One region of the Lentzea sp. NPDC051838 genome, then DNA from elsewhere that is predicted to be linked to it. Evidence: riboswitches for the same ligand, from Rfam matches in the RefSeq annotation. Region 1 holds a riboswitch; each other region holds the start of a gene.

The links. Region 1 has a riboswitch for S-adenosylmethionine ahead of thrC (threonine synthase). Riboswitches for the same ligand answer to the same signal wherever they lie in the genome.
Region 2: it holds a riboswitch for S-adenosylmethionine, as region 1 does, so the genes downstream of both, AB0M24_RS35295 (aminotransferase class V-fold PLP-dependent enzyme) here and thrC (threonine synthase) in region 1, are expected to answer to the same signal.
Region 3: it holds a riboswitch for S-adenosylmethionine, as region 1 does, so the genes downstream of both, AB0M24_RS41445 (methionine ABC transporter ATP-binding protein) here and thrC (threonine synthase) in region 1, are expected to answer to the same signal.

Annotation. Positions count from the first base shown of each region.
Region 1 is NZ_JBFAYI010000046.1:9,200-16,489, reverse strand. It holds gene AB0M24_RS44840 (ComEA family DNA-binding protein) at 1-51, shown strand, start outside; gene AB0M24_RS44835 (ComEC/Rec2 family competence protein) at 769-3,063, shown strand; gene AB0M24_RS44830 (hypothetical protein) at 3,060-3,515, shown strand; gene thrC (threonine synthase) at 3,803-5,059, opposite strand; SAM riboswitch class I at 5,071-5,200, opposite strand; gene holA (DNA polymerase III subunit delta) at 5,278-6,255, shown strand; gene AB0M24_RS44815 (class I SAM-dependent methyltransferase) at 6,256-7,059, opposite strand; gene AB0M24_RS44810 (cytochrome P450) at 7,037-7,290, opposite strand, start outside.
Region 2 is NZ_JBFAYI010000024.1:11,765-19,054, reverse strand. It holds gene AB0M24_RS35305 (RluA family pseudouridine synthase) at 1-730, opposite strand, end outside; gene lspA (signal peptidase II) at 772-1,563, opposite strand; gene AB0M24_RS35295 (aminotransferase class V-fold PLP-dependent enzyme) at 1,587-2,918, opposite strand; SAM riboswitch class IV at 2,956-3,070, opposite strand; gene AB0M24_RS35290 (potassium/proton antiporter) at 3,145-4,623, opposite strand; gene AB0M24_RS35285 (M28 family metallopeptidase) at 4,763-5,701, shown strand; gene AB0M24_RS35280 (TetR/AcrR family transcriptional regulator) at 5,698-6,231, opposite strand; gene AB0M24_RS35275 (SRPBCC family protein) at 6,289-6,750, shown strand; gene AB0M24_RS35270 (methyltransferase domain-containing protein) at 6,751-7,290, opposite strand, start outside.
Region 3 is NZ_JBFAYI010000035.1:73,015-80,304, forward strand. It holds gene metG (methionine--tRNA ligase) at 1-1,295, shown strand, start outside; gene AB0M24_RS41430 (TatD family hydrolase) at 1,295-2,119, shown strand; gene AB0M24_RS41435 (transglycosylase family protein) at 2,424-3,833, shown strand; gene rsmA (16S rRNA (adenine(1518)-N(6)/adenine(1519)-N(6))-dimethyltransferase RsmA) at 4,195-5,028, shown strand; SAM riboswitch class I at 5,117-5,210, shown strand; gene AB0M24_RS41445 (methionine ABC transporter ATP-binding protein) at 5,427-6,425, shown strand; gene AB0M24_RS41450 (methionine ABC transporter permease) at 6,422-7,105, shown strand; gene AB0M24_RS41455 (MetQ/NlpA family ABC transporter substrate-binding protein) at 7,135-7,290, shown strand, end outside.

The sequences.
Region 1 (7,290 bases):
GGCATCGGCGACTCCAAGCTCGCCAAGCTGGCCGACCTGGTCCACACATGACCCTCGCCACCAGTGCCCTGGCCCTCTACCTGCGCGCCAAGGCCCGCCTGCACCCCCTGACCCGAGCCTCCCCACCTGCGGCCGACCACACCCACCCCCTCCGCCAGATCACCATCGCCTTCCCTCTCCACCCGACCAACGCCCGCAAACGTCGCCGCGGCCCTGGCCCGCTGACCTCGGCGATCCGCCACCTGCTGCGCGCCTACCCACCTCCGCCGCCAGGCCCACTCCCACCAGCAGGCCCGCCCCCAGCCTCGCTACCGCCACCAAGCTCGCTGGCTCCGCCGAAATCGTCCTGCCGCCTCTGCACAGCAGACCGCCTCTGAGGCGCGCCTCAAGCACCCGCCAGGTGATCGCCCCGAGCCCCCGGCTGCTTACCGCACACCCACTGCTCATGCCGCCTGCCCTTACCGCGCGGTCTGCTCGCCTTGCCTGGTTGCTCACCGCACCACCGACCCCCACAGCGGTCAGCCGGAAACACCTCGCTCGCCGTCTGCGGAACCCACCCCCACATCTGGAGCCACCCATGCGATCTGTCCGCATTACCCGTCGCACCAAGCCCCGCCGACCTCTGACCGCGAGCCGCGTCGACTTCGCCTGGCACCACTCCGAAGTCCGGCCACCGCTCGTCAGCCCACAAGCCACCGCGCTCACACACCTGCCCACGAGTCCTGGACCTCCTGATCCCAGGCCTCCAACCCCACGAGGGAGGCACCGGTGGTCCGCAAACGCCAGATAACCCACGACCACCGTCTGGTCCCAGCGGCAGCAGCGGTGTGGGCGACGGCCATCGCCGGCCTCTTCCTGAGCTGGCAGGCGGCAGTGGGTACCGGCCTGGCAGCAGGAGCGCTCGGCTTGATCGCCTGGCGCAGGGCCTGGTGGACCAGGACGTGCGCGATAGCTCTCCTGGTCTCCGGCCCGGTAGCCGCGGCGTGGGTGGGCGGCAACGTCTTCCGAGCCGAAACCCATCCACTCCGCCTGGCTGCCGACGAAGGTCGCTCGACCACCCTGACCGCGGAACTCACCACCAGACCCAAAGGCATCCGGGCCGCCGGCTTCGGGGGTCACCAGGCGGGAGTCGACCACGTGGTCATCACCGCGACCGCCAACGGCGCTCATCTGGTGCTGTTGGCTCCGGCGGACAAGTGGCGAAACCTGTTGCCAGGCCAGAAGGTCACGGCCAAGGGCACGCTGGCTCCACCCCGTGGCGGCGACCTGACGTCGGCGTTGCTGCGGGTGCGCGGTCCGCCGATCGACCCGCGGCCGGCACCACCGTGGCAGCGTTGGGCGGATCACCTCCGCGACGGCCTGAGAGATGCCAGTGCTGTCCTCGGCGACGAGGAGGCCGGACTCCTGCCGGCGCTGGTGGTGGGCGACACCGACAACATGGTGCCGCGCATCGTCGACGAGTTCCGCACCGCCGGGCTGTCGCATCTGCTGGCTGTGAGCGGCGCCAACCTGGCGATCGTGTGCGGTGCGGTCTACCTGCTGGCCAAGCGACTCCGAGCCGGGCCACGGGCAGCAGCCGCGGCTGCGATGGCGGCGCTTGTGGGGTTCGTGGTTCTGGCAGGTCCTGAACCGAGCGTCCTGCGGGCTGCCGTGATGGGCGCGGTGACGTTGCTGGCGCTGGTGCTGGGTCGAAGCCGGTCCACGTTGCCGAGCCTCGCGGCCGCTGTGATCTTCCTTGTGTTCGTCGATCCGGCGCTGGGCGGTGATCCGGGATTCGCGCTCTCCGTCGTGGCGACGGCGGCGTTGGTCCTGGTGGCGCCTAAGTGGTCGAAGGCGTTGAAAGCACGCGGTGTGCCGAACGGCTTGGCCGAGGCGGTCGTCGTGCCCACGGCGGCGAGCCTGGCGACGGCTCCGCTGGTTGCTGGGCTGTCCGGTCAGGTGAGCCTCGTGTCGATCGTGGCCAACCTGGTTGCCGGGCCGGTGGTCGCGCCCGCAACGGTCCTGGGTGTGGCGGCGGCAGCCATTGCGCCTCTGCACCGGCCGGCCGCTGAACTGGTCGTGCACGTCGCGGGACCGGCTGTGACGTGGCTGATCCAGGTCGGGCGGCAGGCGGCGGCGGTGCCCGGTGCGTCGGTCGGCTGGCCGGGAGGCTGGCTCGGCGCGATCGCGTTGACCGGTGCTGTGGCGGCGGTGGTGTTGTTGCTGCGGTTCAGGAAGACGCGGACGTTGGTCGTCGCGGTGCTCGTCGGCGGGTTCGTCGTGCTGGTGCCCATGAAGATCGTGGCGCCGGCGTGGCCTCCGGACGGCTGGAAGGTCGTGGCGTGCGACGTGGGCCAAGGCGACGCGCTGGTCCTGGCGACCGATGACGCCGAGCGAGCCGTGGTCGTGGACACCGGGCCCGATCCCGGTGCGGTCGACCGCTGCCTGAAGACGTTGGGAATCAAGAGGATTCCGCTGCTCGTGCTGACCCACCTGCACGCGGATCACGTGCAGGGTCTGCCCGCGGTGCTCACCGGGCGTGCGGTGGGTGCCATCGCGGTGGGGCCGCTCAAGGAGCCCGACTGGGCGTGGAGGGAGGTCGGCAAGCAGGCCCGCGGTCACGGCGTGCGGGTGGTGGAACCCAAGGCTGGCGAACGGTTCGCCTGGCCAGGACTGGAAGTGGAGGTGCTCGGCCCCAGACGTCCACCGACAGCGGACGACGCGAACACGACGGTCAACGACTACTCGCTCGTGCTCAGAGCGATCACGCGAGCAGGCCGCGTGCTGCTCACCGGTGACGTCGAACTGGCGGGCCAGTCGGCCCTGCTGGGGGAGCGCGACCTGAGGGCGGACGTGCTGAAGGTGCCGCACCACGGCTCGCGGTACTCGTTGCCCACGTTCCTCAAGGCCACGCAACCCCGAATCGCGCTGGTGAGCGTCGGCGCGGGCAACCGCTACGGCCACCCCAGCCGACACGTGCTCGACCTGCTGCGCGCGGGTGGTGCCGCGGTGTTGCGCACGGACGAAGACGGCGACCTGGCCGTGCTGCCGGGAAACCGAACAGTGAGAAGGAGAAGGACATGACCTGGATCAGGCTCTACAACGCGCGCTACCCGGTTCCCGGTGGCTCGCCAGGACTCGCGTGGGCGCTGTGGCAGACGAACTACACGCCCACGCCCTGGCCGCACGACGAGCTCAAACCCGATTTCGGTTACTACATCTGCGAAACGCTCGAAGACGGCACGCGCGCCCTCACCTACCGGGCGACGACCACGCACGTGCTGCTGCCCACCAAGGTCGCCAAGCCGGAGGAGGCGTACGAACTCGTCGCCCAGCACGTGTTCGACGACGGCCTGCGGATCGCGCCGCACGACTGGCACGACTACCACTACAACGTGCTGAAGGCGGAAGCCCCGTGGCCGCAACAGGTCGTGGCCTGGCGGGCGAGCGTGGAGCCGGTCGGGCCGCACGTGGTGGCTGACCTGCAACGGTTCCCGCGCACGGGCTGGCTGCAGTCGGAGGCGATTTCCCTCTGAGACAACGATCGCGGCAACTGGCGACCTTCTGCCAGGTGGGCGCTCTCAGCCCGACGAGACGACCGGCAAACCGAAACGTGCGATCGCGATGACCGCCTCACCGGACATGTCGTGGCAGCGGCCTGTCTCCAGGGCGATCAAGAGTTGGTGGTACTTGCCGGCGCCAAGAGAGCCATCTGATCTCGAGATCAACCGTGCAGCCGGCCAACTCGCTCTCAGCGCGACGAGACAACGCGGTCCGGGGACGCGTGGAGCGTCCCCGGACCGGCCAGAACGAAAGGAGGTGACTAGGCCAGTGCCTTGATGACGGCCTCGGCCGACGGCGGCACCGTCGCGCGCGGCCCGATCGTGTCGCCGAGCGCGTCGAGGGTCTTCAGGCCGTCGCCGGTGATGAGCAGCACGGTCTCGGCGTCCGGGTCGAGCTTGCCGGCCTCGATCAGCTTCTTCGCCGTCGCCACGGTCACGCCGCCGGCGGTCTCGGCGAAGATGCCCTCGGTGCGGGCGAGGAGCTTGATGCCCTCGACGACCTCTTCGTCGGTCACGTCCTCGATGGCGCCGTTGGTGCGGCGGACCGCGTCGAGCACGTAGGGGCCGTCGGCCGGGGCTCCGATCGCCAGTGAGCGGGCGATGGTGTCCGGGCGGACCGGGCGGATGACGTCGTGGCCTTCCTTGTACGCGGCGGACACCGGGCTGCAGCCGGTGGCCTGGGCGCCGAAGACGCGGTACGGGGTGGCTTCGACCAGGTCGAGCTGGCCGAGCTCGCGGAAGGCCTTGTCGACCTTGGTGAGCTGCGAGCCGGAGGCGATGGGCACGACGATCTGGTCGGGCAGGCGCCAGCCGAGCTGTTCGGCGACCTCGTAGCCGAGGGTCTTCGAGCCCTCCGCGTAGTACGGGCGGACGTTGACGTTCACGAACGCCCAGTCCTCGTGCTCCGCGGCGAGTTCCTGGGCGAGGCGGTTGACGTCGTCGTAGTTGCCGTCGACGGCGATCAGGGCGCCTTCGTAGACGGCGCTCATCAGGATCTTGGCGCGCTCGAGATTGGAGGGAACGAGAACGACCGACTGCCAGCCCGCGCGGGCTGCGGCCGCGGCCACGGCGTTGGCCAGGTTGCCGGTGGACGGGCAGGCCAGGACCTTGAAGCCGAGCTCGCGGGCCGCGGCGAGAGCGACGCCGACCACGCGGTCCTTGAAGGAGTGGGTGGGGTTGCCGGTGTCGTCCTTCACCCAGACCTTGCGGACGCCCAGGGCCTTGGCGAGGTTGTGGGCCTCGACCAGGCGGGTGCCGCCGGGGTCGGTGTTCGGGTGCTGTTCCACAGTGGACGGAACGGGGAGAAGGCCGCGGTAGCGCCAGATCGACCTGGGGCCGGCTTCGATGTCCTCGCGCCGGATCTTGCCGAAGTCGTAGGCCACTTCCAGCGGCCCGAAACACTCCAGACAGGCGTACTCAGGAGCGAGAGGGGTTTCATTGCCACATTCCCGGCACAGCAGTGCGCGGGCCGGGCCGAGGTCGAACTTCGTGCTCGTGGGCACAGTGACAGCAGTCATCGCGAGGTATCTCCTCATCTTTCCCGCGAAATCGAACGGGTCGGAATTGGCACCGTGATCGTCTGCGCGCGCTGATGCACTGCGCTGACGCCGGTTGCCGGGGCTTCGTCGGGCCGTTCCCTCTGCCCCTCTGGATGAAGGTGTTCAGTTGTGGCTACCAAGCTACGGCACCAGTCCGTTGCTCAGCCACAGACGTCCACGATCCGGGACGTGGGAGGATGCGGAGCGTGAGCGCACCGGAGTCACTGCACCTCGTCGTCGGCGAGGAGGAGTTGCTGGTCGAACGTGCTGTTCGGGCGGCTCTCGAAGCTGCACGGAAGGTCGATTCGACGGCCGATCTGACCCGTGTGCAGGTGACTGAACTCACGCCTCCCGAGCTGGCTGAGCTGGTGAGTCCGTCGCTGTTCGCGGAGGGGCGAGTGATCGTCCTGCAGAACGCGCAGGACATCGGAAAGGAGATCGCCGACACGGTGCTCTCCTACGTCAAGGCGCCCGCGGACGGGGTCACGCTCGTCGTCGTGCACACGGGCGGTGGTCGCAGCAAGGCGGCCAAGGACCTGCCGGGACAACTGAAGAAGGCCGGTGCCGCGGTCACCGAGTGCGCCAAGATCACCAAGCCCGCTGAGCGGGAGGCGTTCGTGCGCAACGAGGTGCGGCAGGCTGGCGGCAAGATCGATCCCGAGGGTGTCGCCACGCTCATCGACGCCGTGGGCACGAACCTGCGCGAGCTCGCTGCGGCGGCGTCGCAGCTCGTGTCCGACACCGACGGCAAGGTGACGGTCGACGAGATCCGGCGCTACCACCAGGGCAAGGCCGAGGTGACCGGGTTCGCGGTCGCCGAGAAGGCCGTGACCGGTGATCGGGCGGGGGCGATGGAGGCGTTGCGCTGGGCCATGCAGCTCGGGGTGCCGCACGTGCTGGTCGCGGACGCGTTGGCGGATGCGGTGCGCACGGTCGCGCGCGTGTCGGCGGTGGGGCGGGCCGATCCGTTCAGCCTGGCCGGGCCGCTCGGCATGCCGCCGTGGAAGATCAAGAAGGCGCAGGCGCAGGCTCGCGGCTGGGACCAGTCCGGGCTCGCCGACGCGATGCAGGTGGTCGCGGGGCTCAACGCCGACGTGAAGGGTGTGGCGGCCGACGCCGACTACGCGCTCGAACGTGCGGTGCTCAAGATCGTTGCCAGCCACGGCCGCCGTTGATCAAACCTTGGGGATCCCGATCAGGTACTGGGCTCCCGTGAAGCCCGGGACGACGCCGATCTTCCAGGTGAACGTGTCGGTGTTGGCCAGGCCGTCGACCATTCGCTGCAGTTCCGCGCGTCCGTACATGCGCAGGAACGACACGACGCTGTCGAAGAACATCATGAACGGCAGCACCGGCACGAGGTAGGTCAGCACCAGCCGCAGCAGGTAGCGGGGGAGTGGGTTGCGCTGGAACGGCGCGGAGATCAGCACCATCAGCGTCGTGAAGAACGGGAACAGCAGCGGGTAGACGAACGACCGCTTGGTGTCGACGACGACCATCGGCTGCCGGGTGTCGACGGCGTTCTGCAGCATCCGCGTCGCCAAAGCCGGCGGGAAGTGGTGGAAGGCGCCGTAGATCGTCCGCGTCCCCTCGAGAGAGCAGTCCGTGGCGTCGACGGACGACGACTCGTAGTCGACCGAGCAACAGTCGTCCAGCACGTCGGCGTTCGCGGCCTGAACCCGTTGGAACGCGGGCACATTGGGCACGAGATCGGTCAGTGTCACGTGGGTGTGCACGCCTTCGCGGTGGAGCCGCCGCTGGATCAACGGCACCGGCCCGCCCGAGCCCGCGCAGAGGTCGACGATCCGATGCGAGGCACCGAGCCGCAGCGCAAGAGACAGCGGCACCGAGTACTCCCGTGCGGCGTCCGTCAGCTTGTAGATGAACGCGATGGACTCGGTGTGCAGCGTGCGCAACACCGGCGGCGTGCGGTCGAGGTCGTGCAGCTCGACGAAGTCAATGCGCGGGAGCGATTCCATGGCTCTTATGCCTACTGGTCAACCGCACGGGCAGTCCATCCGCCGGAAAGGGCAGACCGCGCCGATTCCACGGGATCTCGTAGCCGTCCTCAACGGACCACTCGAAGCGGTCGAGCACCTGGCGCATCACGGCGTCAACGACCATGCCCGCGAAGTGCATCCCGATGCACTTGTGCACACCGCCGCCGAACGGGATCCACGCGTACCGGTGCACCTTGTCCTCGGCGCGTT
Region 2 (7,290 bases), on a different contig from region 1:
GGTCCGCCCCGTACGTCAGGTCGCCGACACACGGGTGGTGCAGCGCCGAGAAGTGCACGCGAATCTGGTGCGTGCGCCCGGTTTCCAGGTGCACCTCGACGAACGACGCCGCCCGGAACGCCTCGATCACCTCGTAGTGCGTGATCGACGGCTTGCCGGAGTTCATCACCGCGAACTTGTAGTCGTGCTTCGGGTGCCGGTCGATCGGGGCGTCGATGGTGCCCTTGATCGGGTCCGGGTGCCCCTGCACGATCGCGTGGTAGACCTTGTCGACGGTCCGCTCTTTGAAGGCGTGCTTCAAAGCCGAATAGGCGGACTCGGACTTGGCGACGACCATGACGCCCGTGGTGCCGACGTCGAGCCGGTGCACGACACCCTGGCGTTCGGCGGCACCGGACGTGGCGATGCGGTGGCCGGCGGCGGCGAGCCCGCCCACGACGGTCGGCCCGGTCCACCCTGGTGACGGGTGCACGGCGACGCCCACCGGCTTGTCGACCACGATGATGTCGTCGTCCTCGTGGATCACGACCAGGCCCTCGACCGGGATCGCCTGCACGGTGACCGGCTGCGGCGGAGCGGGCAGCGTGATCTCCAGCATCGCACCGGCCGTCAGCCGGTCGGACTTGCCCACGACCCTGCCGTCGATCAGCACGTCGTCGGCGTCGGCGATCGACGCGATCGCGGTGCGGGACAGACCCAGCAGCTTCGCGAGGCCCGCGTCGACACGCATGCCGTCCAGCCCGTCCGGAATGGGCAGCGTTCGGTAACCGCTCACGCGTCGACCTTCTTCTCTTCTTTGTGAACCGTCCCGTCGTAGTCGTGCTGCAGAAGCGCCAGCACCACGATCGTCGCGCCACCGCAGACGATCGCCATGTCGGCGACGTTGAACACCGGCCACACTCGGCCGAACGGGTCGAACAGCGACAGGAAGTCCACCACGTGGCCGCGCATCGGCCCAGGCTGCCGGAACAGCCGGTCGGCCAGGTTGCCGAGGGCCCCGCCCAGCACCAGCCCGAGCCCGACGGCCCACGGCTGGGAGCGGAGGTTGCGCGAGATCCAGAGGATGAACCCGGCGACGCCCAGCGCGATGAGCGCCAGGATCCACGTCATGCCCTCGGCCATGCCGAACGCGGCGCCGGGGTTGCGGACGAACGTCAGGTAGAGCACGCCGCCGAACAGCTTGATCGGGTCGGCACCCTCGAGGAACGCCACGGACAGGACTTTGGTGAGGACGTCCAGCGCCAGCACGACGGCGGCCAGCACCGCGAGGATCTTGATCCGCGGCTCGGGCAGCGAACCGCTGATCGCGAACTCCGGCTCGATGACGTCGTCGGAGGACACGACCCGCTCGGCGGCGGGCTTCTCCTCCTCGGCCGGCAGCTCCGCGACCACGGCCACGGCCTCGGTTTTGGTGTCCGCGCCGGCGTCGTCGGCTTCGTCGTCGGCGAGATCGACCCCGACGAACTCGTTGGACTTGCGATCCGCGACCGGCTTCGGCTCGCTGACCTGCTCTTCCGCAGGCTTCTCAGCGACCTCGTCGGCGGCCTTGGACTCGTCACTCACCAGGTCATTGTCCACTACCGGAACTACGCGAGGAACGGCGGCAGGGTTCGGCTGTCGTCCTCGGGCACCCAGCGGCCGTCGCGCTGCGTGTAGGTCCACTTCGGACCCTCGGTGACGAGAGTGCGCAGCGCGGCCACCAGGCGGTCGACGTGCTCGGCGGTCGTACCCAGGCCGATCGAGGCACGCACGGCGCGCTCCTCGTGCGATCCGGCCTGCTTGACGAGCCGCCCGACGATCACGTGGGCGCAGAACGCTCCGTCACGGACGCCGATGCCGTACTCGCAGGACAGCGCCGCCGCGAGGAAGCCCGCGTCGAAGCCGGAGATCGTGAAGCTCACGACGCCCACCTTGTCGGCGTCGGTCAGGATCGACAGCTCGCGGAAGCCAGGGATCGAGCGCAGCCCGTCCTGCAGGCGCGTCAGCAGCTCCTGCTCGTGCGCGACCGTCTGCTCCCAGTGCCGCGACAGGATCTCGCAGGCCGACGCCAGCGCGTGCACGCCGACGACGTTCGGGCTGCCGGCCTCGTGCCGCTCCGGCACCGCGGACCAGGCCACGCCGAGCCGGTCGCCGTGGTCGGTCACCTTGGCCGTCGCACCGCCGCCCACCAGGTACGGCTGAGCCTGCTGCAGCCAGTCCGCGCGACCCACCAGGACGCCGGCACCGAACGGCGCGTAGATCTTGTGGCCGGAGAACGCGATGTAGTCGACGCCCAGCTCACGGACGTTGATCGGGCGGTGCGGGGCGAGCTGCGCGGCGTCGAGCGCGATGCGCGCGCCGTGCCTGCGGGCGACCTTCGCGAGCTCCGCGACCGGCCACAGCTCCCCCGTGACGTTGGACGCCCCGGTGACGATCACGAGCCTCGGGCCGACCGGGGCGGCGGCAAGAGCCCGGTCCAGCGCGACAACAGCAGCGCCGGACGACGACGGGGCGGGAATGCGCTGAACGTTCGGGCCACGCCACGGCAGCAGAGCGGCGTGGTGCTCGCTGTCGAACAGCACGACGGCGGTGTTGCGAGGAACGCTGCGCGCCAACAGGTTCAGCGAATCCGTGGTGTTGCGGGTGAAGACGACGGTGTCGGACGAGTGGGCGCCGACGAACTTGCGGATGCGGTCCCGCGCCTGCTCGTAGACGCGAGTGGAGACCTGGGAGGCGAACCCGGCGCCGCGGTGCACGCTGGCGTACCAGGGCAGCAGCTCGTCGACGGCGTCGCGCACCTCCTGCAGACAGGGCGCAGAGGCCGCGTGATCGAGGTTCGCATACGTCACGCGCTCTCCGGTGACGAGAGGAACGCGCAGGTCAGCGCCGACGACAGCGGGAACCGAGGTAACAGTCTGAGGGGTGATCGCGAGCGTCATCGAACTGCCTCCGAGGCCAGGGGCCCCGTTCTGCGAAGGCCCGCGCTTGACCGGCGCCCCACGCGCCGGACCAGGTCCTCACCAAGGGCACCCCACCGCGGTTGGAGGGTTGCCGGCCAGCAAGCTTGGGCTTGACGCTGGCTCTCATGACCTGCCGATGACGTTAGCGGAGCCTCGCGGCGGAAGTCGACCACCGATCACATGCTGAGAAGCCTCGGAGACCGAGCTAGTCGCCTGTCTCGCCCTTCCACCGTGCGTAGCGACCGGCCCGGTCCACGGCACGTATGCGCCGCTCAGCGGCATCGCGCGCCTCTTCGGTGGTCACGATGAGCAACTGGTCGTCGACCTGCAGCCGAGTCGTCGGCTGTGGCGTGAAACTCTTCCCCGACCGCACCACGAGGCTCACCGTGGCGCCGCTCGGCAGCCGCAGCTCGGTCATGTAGACGCCGTGCAGCTTCGACCCGCGCTGGATGTGCACCTGCAGCAGCTCGGCGCCCAGCTCGTCCAACGGCGAGGAGTCGACCTGCACCTCCTGCGCCTCGTGCAGGTTCACCAGCCCGAGCCGCCGCGCGAGGAACGGCAACGTCGAACCCTGCACCGCCGTCAGCACGATGACCAGCACGAACACCGCGTCGACCAGGTCGCGCGCACCCTCGACGCCCTGGATCAACGGAATCAGCGCGAACACGATCGGCACGGCACCGCGCAGCCCCGACCAGGAGAGGAACGCCTGCTCCCGCCACGGCACCTTGAACGGCAGCGAGGCGAGCACGACCGACAGCGGCCGTGCCACGAACGTCAGCACCACGCCCGCGATCAGCGCGGGAACCAGCGCGTCGAGCAGCCGCGACGGCGAGGCGTACAGGCCGAGTAAGACGAAGAGCCCGATCTGGGCGAGCCATCCCAGCCCCTCGGCGAACGAGAGGGTGTCGGCGCGGTGCGGCAGGCGGGCGTTACCGAGGGCGAGCGCGGCGACGTAGACGGCGAGGAAGCCGGACGCGTGCACCAGATCGCCTGCGGTGTAAGCGATCACGCACACGGCGACGGTGGCGAGTGGGTACAAGCCGGTGGCGGGAAGCGCCGCGCGTCTCAGTGCCGCCGCACCGAAAACGCCGAGCAGCACGCCGATGAGCGCGCCCGCCGCGAGTTCGTAGAGCACCAGCAACGGCGCGGTCCACGAGATCTTGTCCGCCGACGCCAGCAGCACCACGGCGATGTAGACCGGCGCGTCGTTGAGGCCTGATTCCAGTTCGAGCGCGCCCGTGAGCCGCGCCCCCACTCCCAGCGACCGCAGCACGCTGAACACGGCCGCCGCGTCCGTGGACGACAGCACCGCGCCCCACAGCAGCGCCATCCGCCAGTCGAGACCGAGCAGGAAGTGCAACGCCGTGCCGGTGACCGCGACGCTCACCGCGACGGCCACTGTGGACAGTGCCACGCCTAACCACAGCGACGTCTTCACGGCGTGCCAACGGGTCGTGAGCCCGCCCTCGGTCAGGATCAGCACCAGGGCCGCGATGCCGAGAGACTGCGTCAGGTCGGCGTCGTCGAACTTGATGCCGAACACCGACTCGCCGAGGAGCACTCCGATGCCCAGGTACAGCAACAGCGAGGGCAGGCCGAGCCGGATCGACACCCGCACCGCGATCACGGAGATCAGCAGTACGGCTGCGCCGATGCCCAGCACGACCGTGATGTCACCCACCTGGACCATTCTGGTTGATCACCACCGAATTGGACGAATCAGACGCGTTAACAACACCCGCCGTTCGCCCCTACTGGGCTCATGCGCGGTGGAGCATGTTGATCAGTGGCTCAATCCCTACCCTGCACGGAGTTGAACCATGAGGATCCTCATCGCGCTGGCGGCCGCCTTGATGGTGACCGGAACCACAGCGGCGCAAGCGGCGGCACCTGCCGTCCTGGCAGCACCGAACATCAACGTCGCGAACGTCCAGGCGCACCTGAACCAGTTCCAGACGATCGCGAACAACAACGGCGGCAACCGCGCCCACGGTCGTCCCGGCTTCAAGGCCTCGATCGACTGGGTGAAGAGCAAGCTCGACGCGGCGGGCTTCGCCACGCGCGTGCAGTCGTTCACCTACGGCGGTGCCACCGGCTACAACCTGATCGCCGACTACCCCGGCGGCGACGCCAACAACGTCGTCATGCTGGGCGGCCACCTCGACAGCGTCACCAGGGGCCCCGGCATCAACGACAACGGCAGCGGCTCCGCCTCGATCCTGGAGGTCGCCCTCCAGGTGAAAGCAACCGGTTTCAAGCCGACCAAGCACCTGCGGTTCGGCTGGTGGGGCGCGGAGGAGCTCGGCCTCATCGGTTCGAAGGCCTACGTGAAGTCCCTGTCCAGCACCGAGAAGTCGAAGATCAAGGCGTACCTGAACTTCGACATGACCGGCTCGCCGAACCCCGGCTACTTCGTCTACAACGGCCGTGAAGCCGGGTCGTCCCCCGGCTCGGTCGAACTGCAGCAGCGCCTGGAGGCGGCCTTCACGGCGATCAACGTCAAGACCGAGCTGACCAACGTCGACGGACGCTCCGACCACGCGGCGTTCTCGAGCGCGGGTATCGCGACCTCGGGCACGTACGCCGGCGGCGACGAGCGGAAGACCGCGGCGCAGGTGGCGAAGTGGGGCGGCACGGCCGGTCAGTACATGGACCGCTGCTACCACCAGGCCTGCGACACCACGTCGAACATCAACGCCACGGCTCTCGACCGCCACGCGGACGTGATGGCCATCGCGTTGTGGGGCCTGGCCGCCTAGAACCTGGTCAGCACCTGCACGGCCTCGTCGAGCACCGGTTCGACGAGGTCGGGCAGGGTCACGTACATCTGCGCCTGGCCGAGGTAGAGGCTGAACGCGATCAACGCGCGCTTCTTCGCGTGCTCGTGGTCGAACCCGAGCTGCTCGAACAGCTCGGTCAGGTAGCCGAGCCTTCTCTCCGTGACGCGCTTGAGAACCGGCGCGATCACCTCGTTCTCGGCGCCTGCCTGCAACGCCATCTCCACCGAGCCCTTGCGGTGCCGGTCGAGCACCGTCGCGAACAACGTCCTGAGCTTGTCCTGCGGCGTGCGTTCCGACTCGACCAGCTCGATGACCCTCTCGGTGTGCTCCCGTTCCCACCGCTCGACCGTCGCCCTCAGCAGCGCGTCGCGGTTCGGGAAGTGGTGGTAGACGCTCCCCTTCGTCGCTCCCGCCCTGGCCGCGAGCGGTTCGACGGCGACCGCGTTGAGCCCGCCTTCCGCCAACGCTCTCAGCGCTATCTCAGTCCAGTCGTCACGGGTGCGGCGCATTTCCGTACGCTAGCGTATGGTTCGCCAACATACGGTGCCGTATGGAAGGAGTGTGTCGTGGTTCGCAACGTGCACGAACGAGAGTTACCGGTCCCAGCTGGGCCGTTCGTCGATCGGATCCAGGAGCTGTGGCCGGTCGCGGGCTGGCCGGCCATGAAGTTCGACCGGCCGTTGGGTGTCGGCGCGGACGGCGGGCACGGCCCGATCCGCTACCGGTGCTCGGCCTTCGAGCCGGGTTCGTCGATCACCTTCGAGTTCACCACCGTGTCGGGCACGCACACGTTGTCCGCACACGGGAACGTGCTGCGCCACGAGCTGGTGGCGTCGTTCGACCTCGCGGGCCGCCTGCGCTGGGCGTTCATCGTCCACTGGCTGCACGACGCGCTCATCGAGGACTTCCTCGACAACTGCTCACGGGCAGCAGGCGACCCGCCCGCCACCCCAGCGCGGTGGTCTCCGTGGGTCCGGCTGATGCGGCGGGTGTTCGGCGCGATCAACCGGCAGCCGGCCCGCGCCTGATCACTCCTTGCGCAGCAGCAACTGCGCCTGCTGGAACCGCTCGCCCTCGTACGGCGCGCGCACCAGCCGCGTGATCTCGGTCAGGCCGGCCTGACCGAGCAGTTCCGAGAGGGCGTCGGGCAGCCAGCGATAGGCCGTGGTGACCTTGTGGTCGAACGTCCGCGGCCAGACGTCGTCGCCGCCGTAGAACCCGAGCAGCAGCTGACCGCCCGGCTTCAGCACCCGCACGAACTCCCTGAACACACCCGGCAGCTCCGTCGGTGGCAGGTGGATGACGGAGTAGAACGAGAGAACGCCGCCGAGGCTGCCGTCCTCGATGTCGAGGGCGGTCATCGTGCCCTCGTCGAACCTCAGGTCCGGGTGCGCCTGCCGGGCGATCGCGATCATCTCGGACGACAGGTCGACACCGAACGCGTCCAGCCCGAGCGCGTTCAGGTGCGCGGTGAGGTGACCGGGCCCGCAACCGAGGTCCGCCACCAGCTCGTTCGCCCCGATGTTGTCGGCGAACACCTGCAGCAGCGCGCGTTCCAGCGGCAGCTT
Region 3 (7,290 bases), on a different contig from region 1:
TCGACCTGATCAACCCGCGCTCGCGGATCAACGGCGAGACGCCGAAGTTCGTCGAGACCGAGCACCTGTTCCTCGACCTGTCCGCGTTCATCGACTCGCTGGGCAGCTGGATGGGCACGCGCACGGACTGGCGCCCGAACGTGCTGAAGTTCTCGCAGAACCTGATCAAGGACCTGCGGCCGCGCGCGATCACCCGCGACCTCGACTGGGGTGTGCCGATCCCGCTCGACGGGTGGAGCGACCTGCCGATGAAGCGGTTCTACGTGTGGTTCGACGCCGTGATCGGGTACCTGAGCGCGTCGGTCGAGTGGGCGCGGCGCAGCGGGAACGACGACGCCTGGAAGGAGTTCTGGACGGGTGACGCCCAGGGCTACTACTTCATGGGCAAGGACAACATCGTCTTCCACTCGCTGATCTGGCCGTCGCTGCTGCTCGGGCAGAACGGCGCGGGCGACAAGGGCGGCGAGCCCGGCCGGTTCGGCACGCTGAACCTGCCGACCGAGGTCGTGTCGTCGGAGTACCTGACGATGAGCGGCTCGAAGTTCTCGACGTCGCGCGGCACCGTGATCTACGTCGGCGACTTCCTGAAGGAGTTCGGGCCGGACGCGCTGCGGTACTTCATCTCCGTCGCGGGTCCCGAGAACCAGGACACGGACTTCACCTGGGAGGAGTTCGTCCGGCGGACGAACTTCGAGCTGGCGAACGAGTGGGGCAACCTGGTCAACCGCTCGATCTCGATGGCGCACAAGAACGTCGGCGCGATCCCGAAGGCCACGGCGTTGACGGATGCCGACCACGAGCTGCTGCGGCAGTCGAAGGCGGCGTTCGACACGGTCGGCGCGCACCTGCGCCGCTCGCGGTTCAAGCAGGCGTCCGGCGAGGCCATGCGGGTCATCCAGGCGGCGAACAAGTACCTGTCGGACCAGGAGCCGTGGAAGCTCAAGGACGACCCGGACCGGCGCGACTCGGTGCTGCACACGGCTCTTCAGGTCGTGCAGGACGCGAACACGCTGATGACGCCGTTCCTGCCGCACTCGGCGCAGAAGGTGCACGAGGCGCTGGGTGGCACGGGCGTGTGGGCCGCGCAGCCGGAGATGACCGAGGTCACCGACCTGGACATCCCCGAGCGCTCGTACCCGGTGCTGACCGGTGACTACGCCGGTGAACAGGCGAAGTGGGAGTCGACGCCGCTCGAGGTCGGCCGTCCGCTGCAGAAGCCGTCGCCGTTGTTCGCGAAGCTCGACTCGAAGCTGGGCGAGACCGGGCCCGAGTGGGCTCCGATCGTCACCGACTAGTGGCTGCTGAGAAGCGGGAACGACCGCCGGTGCCGGAAGCTCTTCCGGTGCCGGCGGTCGACGCCCACACGCATCTCGACGCGTGTGGAGCCACAGATCCGGCCGGTGTGGCGGAGATCCTCGACCGGGCCGAGGCCGCCGGGGTCTCGCACGTGATCACCGTCGCGGATGACTTGAAGGCTGCCCAGTGGGCTGCCGAGGCGTCCACTTGGGACTCGCGGGTCTACGCGGCGGTGGCCGTGCACCCGACGCGCACCTCTTCGTTCGGTGAGGTCGAGAAGGCCGAACTGGAGCGGTTGGCTGGTTTCGATCGCGTCGTGGCGATCGGCGAGACGGGTCTCGACTACTACTGGGACTACTCGCCGCCGGCCGCCCAGCACGAGGCTTTCCGTTGGCACATTGACCTTTCCAAGCGCGTCGGGAAGCCGTTGATGATCCACGACCGCGATGCCCACGAGGACATCCTGAAGGTTCTCGACTCCGAGGGTGCACCGTCCACTGTGGTGTTCCACTGCTTCTCCGGCGACGCGGACTTCGCCCGGCGGTGCGTCGACGCGGGGTACGTGCTGTCGTTCGCGGGCCCGGTGACGTTCAAGAACGCCCGCGCGCTGCGGGAAGCGGCTCAGTTGGTGCCGCAAGATCAGCTTCTGGTGGAGACGGACGCGCCGTTCCTGACGCCGCATCCGTACCGTGGCCGTCCAAACGAACCCTATTGTGTGAATTACACAGTTCGGGATTTGGCCACGCTCCGTGACGAAGATCTTTCTGAACTCTGCGCCGCAGTCACCCGTAATGCTCAACGAGTGTTCGGACTTGGCTACTGAGATGCGATGTAAGACGAACGGAGCAAAGGGTTCCTACCCCCATGGGGTGACTGAGGTCACAACATTGGCGGGGGTGTTTGCGCAACGTCCGCGACCCCGTTACTGTCCCGTGACCGTGCCACCTGAGCCGACCTTGTCGGTTCGGAGCACGCCCGCAGTCGGGGCGGGACCGAAGCCAGAAGCGCGAAGAAGCGAGACCACGTAGGAGGAGTTGCCGGGAACCTTCGAGCTCAACCCTCGAATGATCTTTGCAGCGCCAACTGTGCGGTGGCCTCCAAGCTTCCGCAATGGAGGTATCGACCCTGTGTCTGGAAGCGACAGAACTGCCGCTCCGTACGACTTCAACGAGGACACCGACTGGTTCACGCCGGTCGGGAACACCGCAGTCGGTGTCGTTGACCCCCACCCGAGCTTTCCCGCCGGTGCGCTGAGCATCTCGCCCGCGGACGTGCTCGAGGTGCTGGGCCCGGACGCCGACGAGCTCCTCGCCACGGCGAACGTCGACGTCGACGAGCTGATCCGTCTCATCAACGCCGAGACGACGATCATGCCGCCCCTCGTCCTCCCGTCGGAGGAAGAGGAGAAGAAGGACCCGCAGGTCCTCGTCCAGACCGTCACGAACTGGAAGCGCCGCTTCCTCAAGGGCGCGGTCGCCGCGATCCTCGTTTCGATCTCCGGTGGCGGCGTGACCGCCATGGCGATGGACAAGTCCCTCACGGTCGACGTGGACGGTGCACAGCAGACCGTCCACTCCTACGAGGGCACCGTCGGCGAGGTCCTGGCCGAGGAAGGCATCGTCGTCGGCGAGCACGACGCGCTGTCGCCTTCGCTGAACACGCCGATCTCCGACGGCGGCAAGATCACCCTCGACCGCGGCCGCCTCGTGAAGATGAGCATCGACGGCCAGGCCAAGGAGGACTGGGTCCGCTCGGTCACCGTCGAGGAAGCCGCCAAGCAGATGGGCGTCCCCGTCGAGGGCGCCTGGTTCTCGGCACCTTCCTCGCAGGACGTGCCGCTCGAGGGCATGAACGTCGAGGTCAAGACCCGCAAGAACATCAAGCTCTTCGACGGCGCGAACCCGGTCCGCGAAGTCCAGACCACCGCCGTCACGGTCGACGAGCTGCTGAAGAACGAGAACCTCTCGCTCGGCCCCGAGGACGCGGTCGCCTCCGGCACCGACGTGAAGCTGGCCACCGGCGCCGAGGTCTACATCTCCCGCACCGGCGTCACGGTCATCAACGTGAACGAGCCGGTCGCCCCGCCGGTCGAGAAGACCAACGACCCGAACATGAACGCGGGCGAGCAGAAGGTCACCGACCCGGGCGAGGCCGGCGAGCAGATCGCCACCTACCGCGTGACGGTCAAGAACGGCAAGGAGATCAGCCGCGAGAAGATCGGCGGCAAGGTCACCAAGGAGCCGAAGCCCAAGAAGGTCACCGTAGGCACCAAGCCGCTGCCCGACGGCGCGGTCTGGGACCGCCTCGCCGGCTGCGAGGCAGGCGGCCGCTGGGACATCAACACGGGCAACGGCTACTACGGCGGCCTCCAGTTCTCGGCCAGCACCTGGGCCTCGAACGGCGGCACCGTCTACGCCCAGCTCCCGCACCAGGCGACCCGCGAGCAGCAGATCGCCATCGCCACCAAGCTCCGCGACCGCGCGGGCGGCACCTACGGCGCGTGGCCGGGCTGCCGCGCCAAGCTGGGCCTGCCGTAACCGGCACTCCCACTCGCACTGCTCGATGAGGCCGCTCCTGGTTCGCCAGGGGCGGCCTTCGTCGTGTCTGGGGTCAAGCACCCGCCAATGCAACGCCAGAGGGCGCGGTGGCGGGTGCTGGCCTGTCGTTGTCGGCCAAGCCCGGTTTCGGTCCAGACCACGAGCTGAACCCAGCCCACCCTCGAACTACGGTCAACCCAGAGCCTCCACGACCCACGCGCGGATCGCGTGAGTCGTGTCCCGAGGGGAGATCCAGCCACCTGGTGACGCCACAGCCGGAGGGCGGGACATGCGTGCGGCACCCGCCCTCCGGCCCAAGCCCACCGCTCCCAACCTCACCTGCGAGAATGCTCAAGTGAGCCTGCTGGGACCCTCCGAAGTGCGAAAACTGGCCGAAGAGCTGGGCATCCGTCCCACCAAGAAACTGGGCCAGAACTTCGTGCACGACCCCAACACGGTCCGCAAGATCGTCGCCGCGGCCGACCTCACCGAGGACGACGTCGTCCTGGAAGTGGGCCCGGGCCTGGGCTCCCTCACGCTGGCCCTGCTCCCCAACGCCAAGCAGGTCGTAGCCGTGGAGATCGACCCACCGCTCGCGCAACGGCTGCCGCGGACGGCGCAGGAGATGGACCCGGAGAACGCGGCCAAGCTGCACGTGGTCCTCAAAGACGCCATGAAGGTCACCCAGGACGATCTCCCGGTCCAGCCGACCGCGATCGTCGCGAACCTCCCGTACAACGTCGCGGTTCCGGTGGTGCTGCACCTCCTCCACGAGCTCCCGACGCTCGACAAGGGTCTGGTCATGGTCCAGGCCGAGGTGGCGGACAGGATGGCCGCGAAGCCGGGCAGCAAGATCTACGGCGTCCCCAGCGTGAAGCTCGCCTGGTACGCCGACGCGAAGAAGGCGGGCCCGGTCGGCAGGAACGTCTTCTGGCCCGCTCCCAACGTGGACAGCGGCCTGGTCTGGTTCCACCGCCACGAAAAGCCACTCTCCACAGTGGACAAGACCCGTCTCTTCCAGATCGTCGACGCGGCCTTCGCGCAGCGCCGGAAGACGTTGAGGGCAGCCCTCAAGGGATGGGCCACGACCAACCAGGTCAACGTCGACGAGCTGCTCGAGAAGGCCGGCATCGACCCGCAGGCCAGGGGCGAGCAGCTGAGCGTGATCGACTTCATCCGGATCGCGGAGGTCTAGGCCGGGGATCCTTCGGCCAACAGTGTGATCTGTCGAACGAATCCGAATCTGGCTTGCGCAACCGAACGTGCGTCCGGTTGACTGCTACTTGCCATCCGGAGCGACTGAGAGACCTGGCTCTACGACGTCGCAGCAACCACCCGCTGGATGCGGGCAGGTGCTAACGCCAGGACCGATGGAGGATCACATGGGTACCACGCGAATGCTCACGCGCCGGCGAGTCGTCGACCAGTGCCGCCGCACCGCTTCTGCATGTCGTCGCCACCTCGTCTAAGGCGCCTTTTCACAGTCCTTTGACGCGCACTCGCACGAAGAGTGGCGCACACACCTGAGCAGAAACTTCGACCGCGCACAGCCCAAGAGGCGTGTGTGCCGTCGCGCGCAGCCGTGGAGCAGAAGTGATCACTGTCGAAAACCTCACCAAGTCCTTCCAGGGTGTCAACGCCCTCAACGGCGTGACCCTCGACGTCGAGGCGGGCACCGTGCTCGGCGTGGTCGGCCCGAGCGGGGCCGGCAAGTCGACGCTCGCCCGGTGCGTCGCGCTGCTGGAGCGGCCCGACTCGGGTGCGATCCGCGTCGACGGCACGGACATCACCAGCCTCGACGGATCGGCTCTGAGGGCCGCCCGCAGGCAGATCGGCGTTGTGCCGCAGGGAGATTCGCTGCTCAGGCAGCGCACCGCGGCGGGTAACATCGCCCTCCCGCTCGAGAGCGCCGGCGTTCCCGGACCGCAGCGCCGCACCCGTGTGGGCGAGCTGCTGGACCTCGTCGGCCTGACCGACAAGGCCGCCTCCTACCCCGACCAGCTGTCCGGCGGGCAGCGTCAGCGCATCGCCGTGGCGCGCGCACTCGCCGCGAACCCGTCCGTGCTGCTCGCCGACGAGCCCACGTCCGCCCTGGACCCGGAGACCACCGGTTCCGTGCTGACCGTGCTCGACCGTGCGCGCGCTGAGCTGGGTGTGACCGTGCTCGTCGTCACGCACGACATGGGTGTGGTCCGGAAGATCTGCGATGACGTCGCCGTGCTGGAGCAGGGCCGCGTCGTCGAGCACGGCAAGGTCCTCAGCCTGGTCAGCGACGCCGGCAGCCGCACGAGCAGCGCGTTGCTGCCCGCCGTCGACCTCAACCCGATCAACGAGAACGCCTACGACCGCGTCGCGGACGTCGTGCTCGTCGGGTTCGCCGCGGTCGGCGCGCTGCTGCCCGAGGTGTCGCACCGGTTCGGCGTCGAGCTGAACATCGTCGGTGGCGGCCTCACGCGGCTGGGCGAGACGCCGGTCGCGCGGTTCCGCCTCGGCCTGAACGGCGAGCGGTCCGACTCCGCGCTGGAGTGGATCGGCGAGGCCGGCGGCGCTGTGCAGAGGTCCCTGAAGGGGCCGCAGGGAGTAGCTGCGTGAAGTCTGCAACACCCTGGCCCGACGTCGTGAACTACCTCGTCGAGGCCACCGGGGAGACGCTGTACATGGTCGGCGTCTCCACCGTGATCGCCACAGCTTTCGGAATTCCGGTCGGGGTTTGGCTGCAGCTCACCGCCAAGGGCGGGCTGCGGCCGAACGCCGCGGTGCACCGCGTTCTCGGCTTCATCACCGACCTGGGTCGCTCGATGCCGTTCATCGTGCTGCTCGTCGCGCTCACGTCGGTCACCCGCCTGCTCGTCGGCGGATCCATCGGCAGTACAGCGGTCATCGTGCCGTTGGCGGTCGGCGCGATCCCCTTCGTCGGGCGGCTCGTCCAGAACATCCTGTCCGAGGTGCACGTGACCGTGGTCGAGGCCGCGGTCACGACCGGTGCCTCGACGCTCCGGATCGTGCGCAGTGTGCTGATCCGCGAGTCGCTGCCCGCGCTGATCAACGCCATCGGCGTCACCGTGATCGCCCTGATCGGGTACTCCGCGATGGCGGGCGTGATCGGCGGCGGTGGCCTCGGCGACCTGGCCATCCGCGAGGGCTACCAGCGCTTCAACGACCGGATCCTGTGGAGCACCGTGGCGTGGCTCGCCGTGCTCACGACGGTGATCCAGCTCGGCTTCACCCGTGCCGCCCGTGCGTCCGACCGGCGCCGGCACGCCTCCGTCTGAACCACTCGTAATTTCTCAAAAGGAACGTAATGCGTATTCGTGCTGCCCTGATCGCGGTTGCTTTGACCAGTTTGACCGCTCTGTCCGCTTGCTCGTCCGGCAGCGCGTCCTCTTCGGACACGTTGAAGGTCGGCGTCTCGCCCGTCCCGCACGCGCAGATCCTCAAGTACGTGGCCGACAACCTC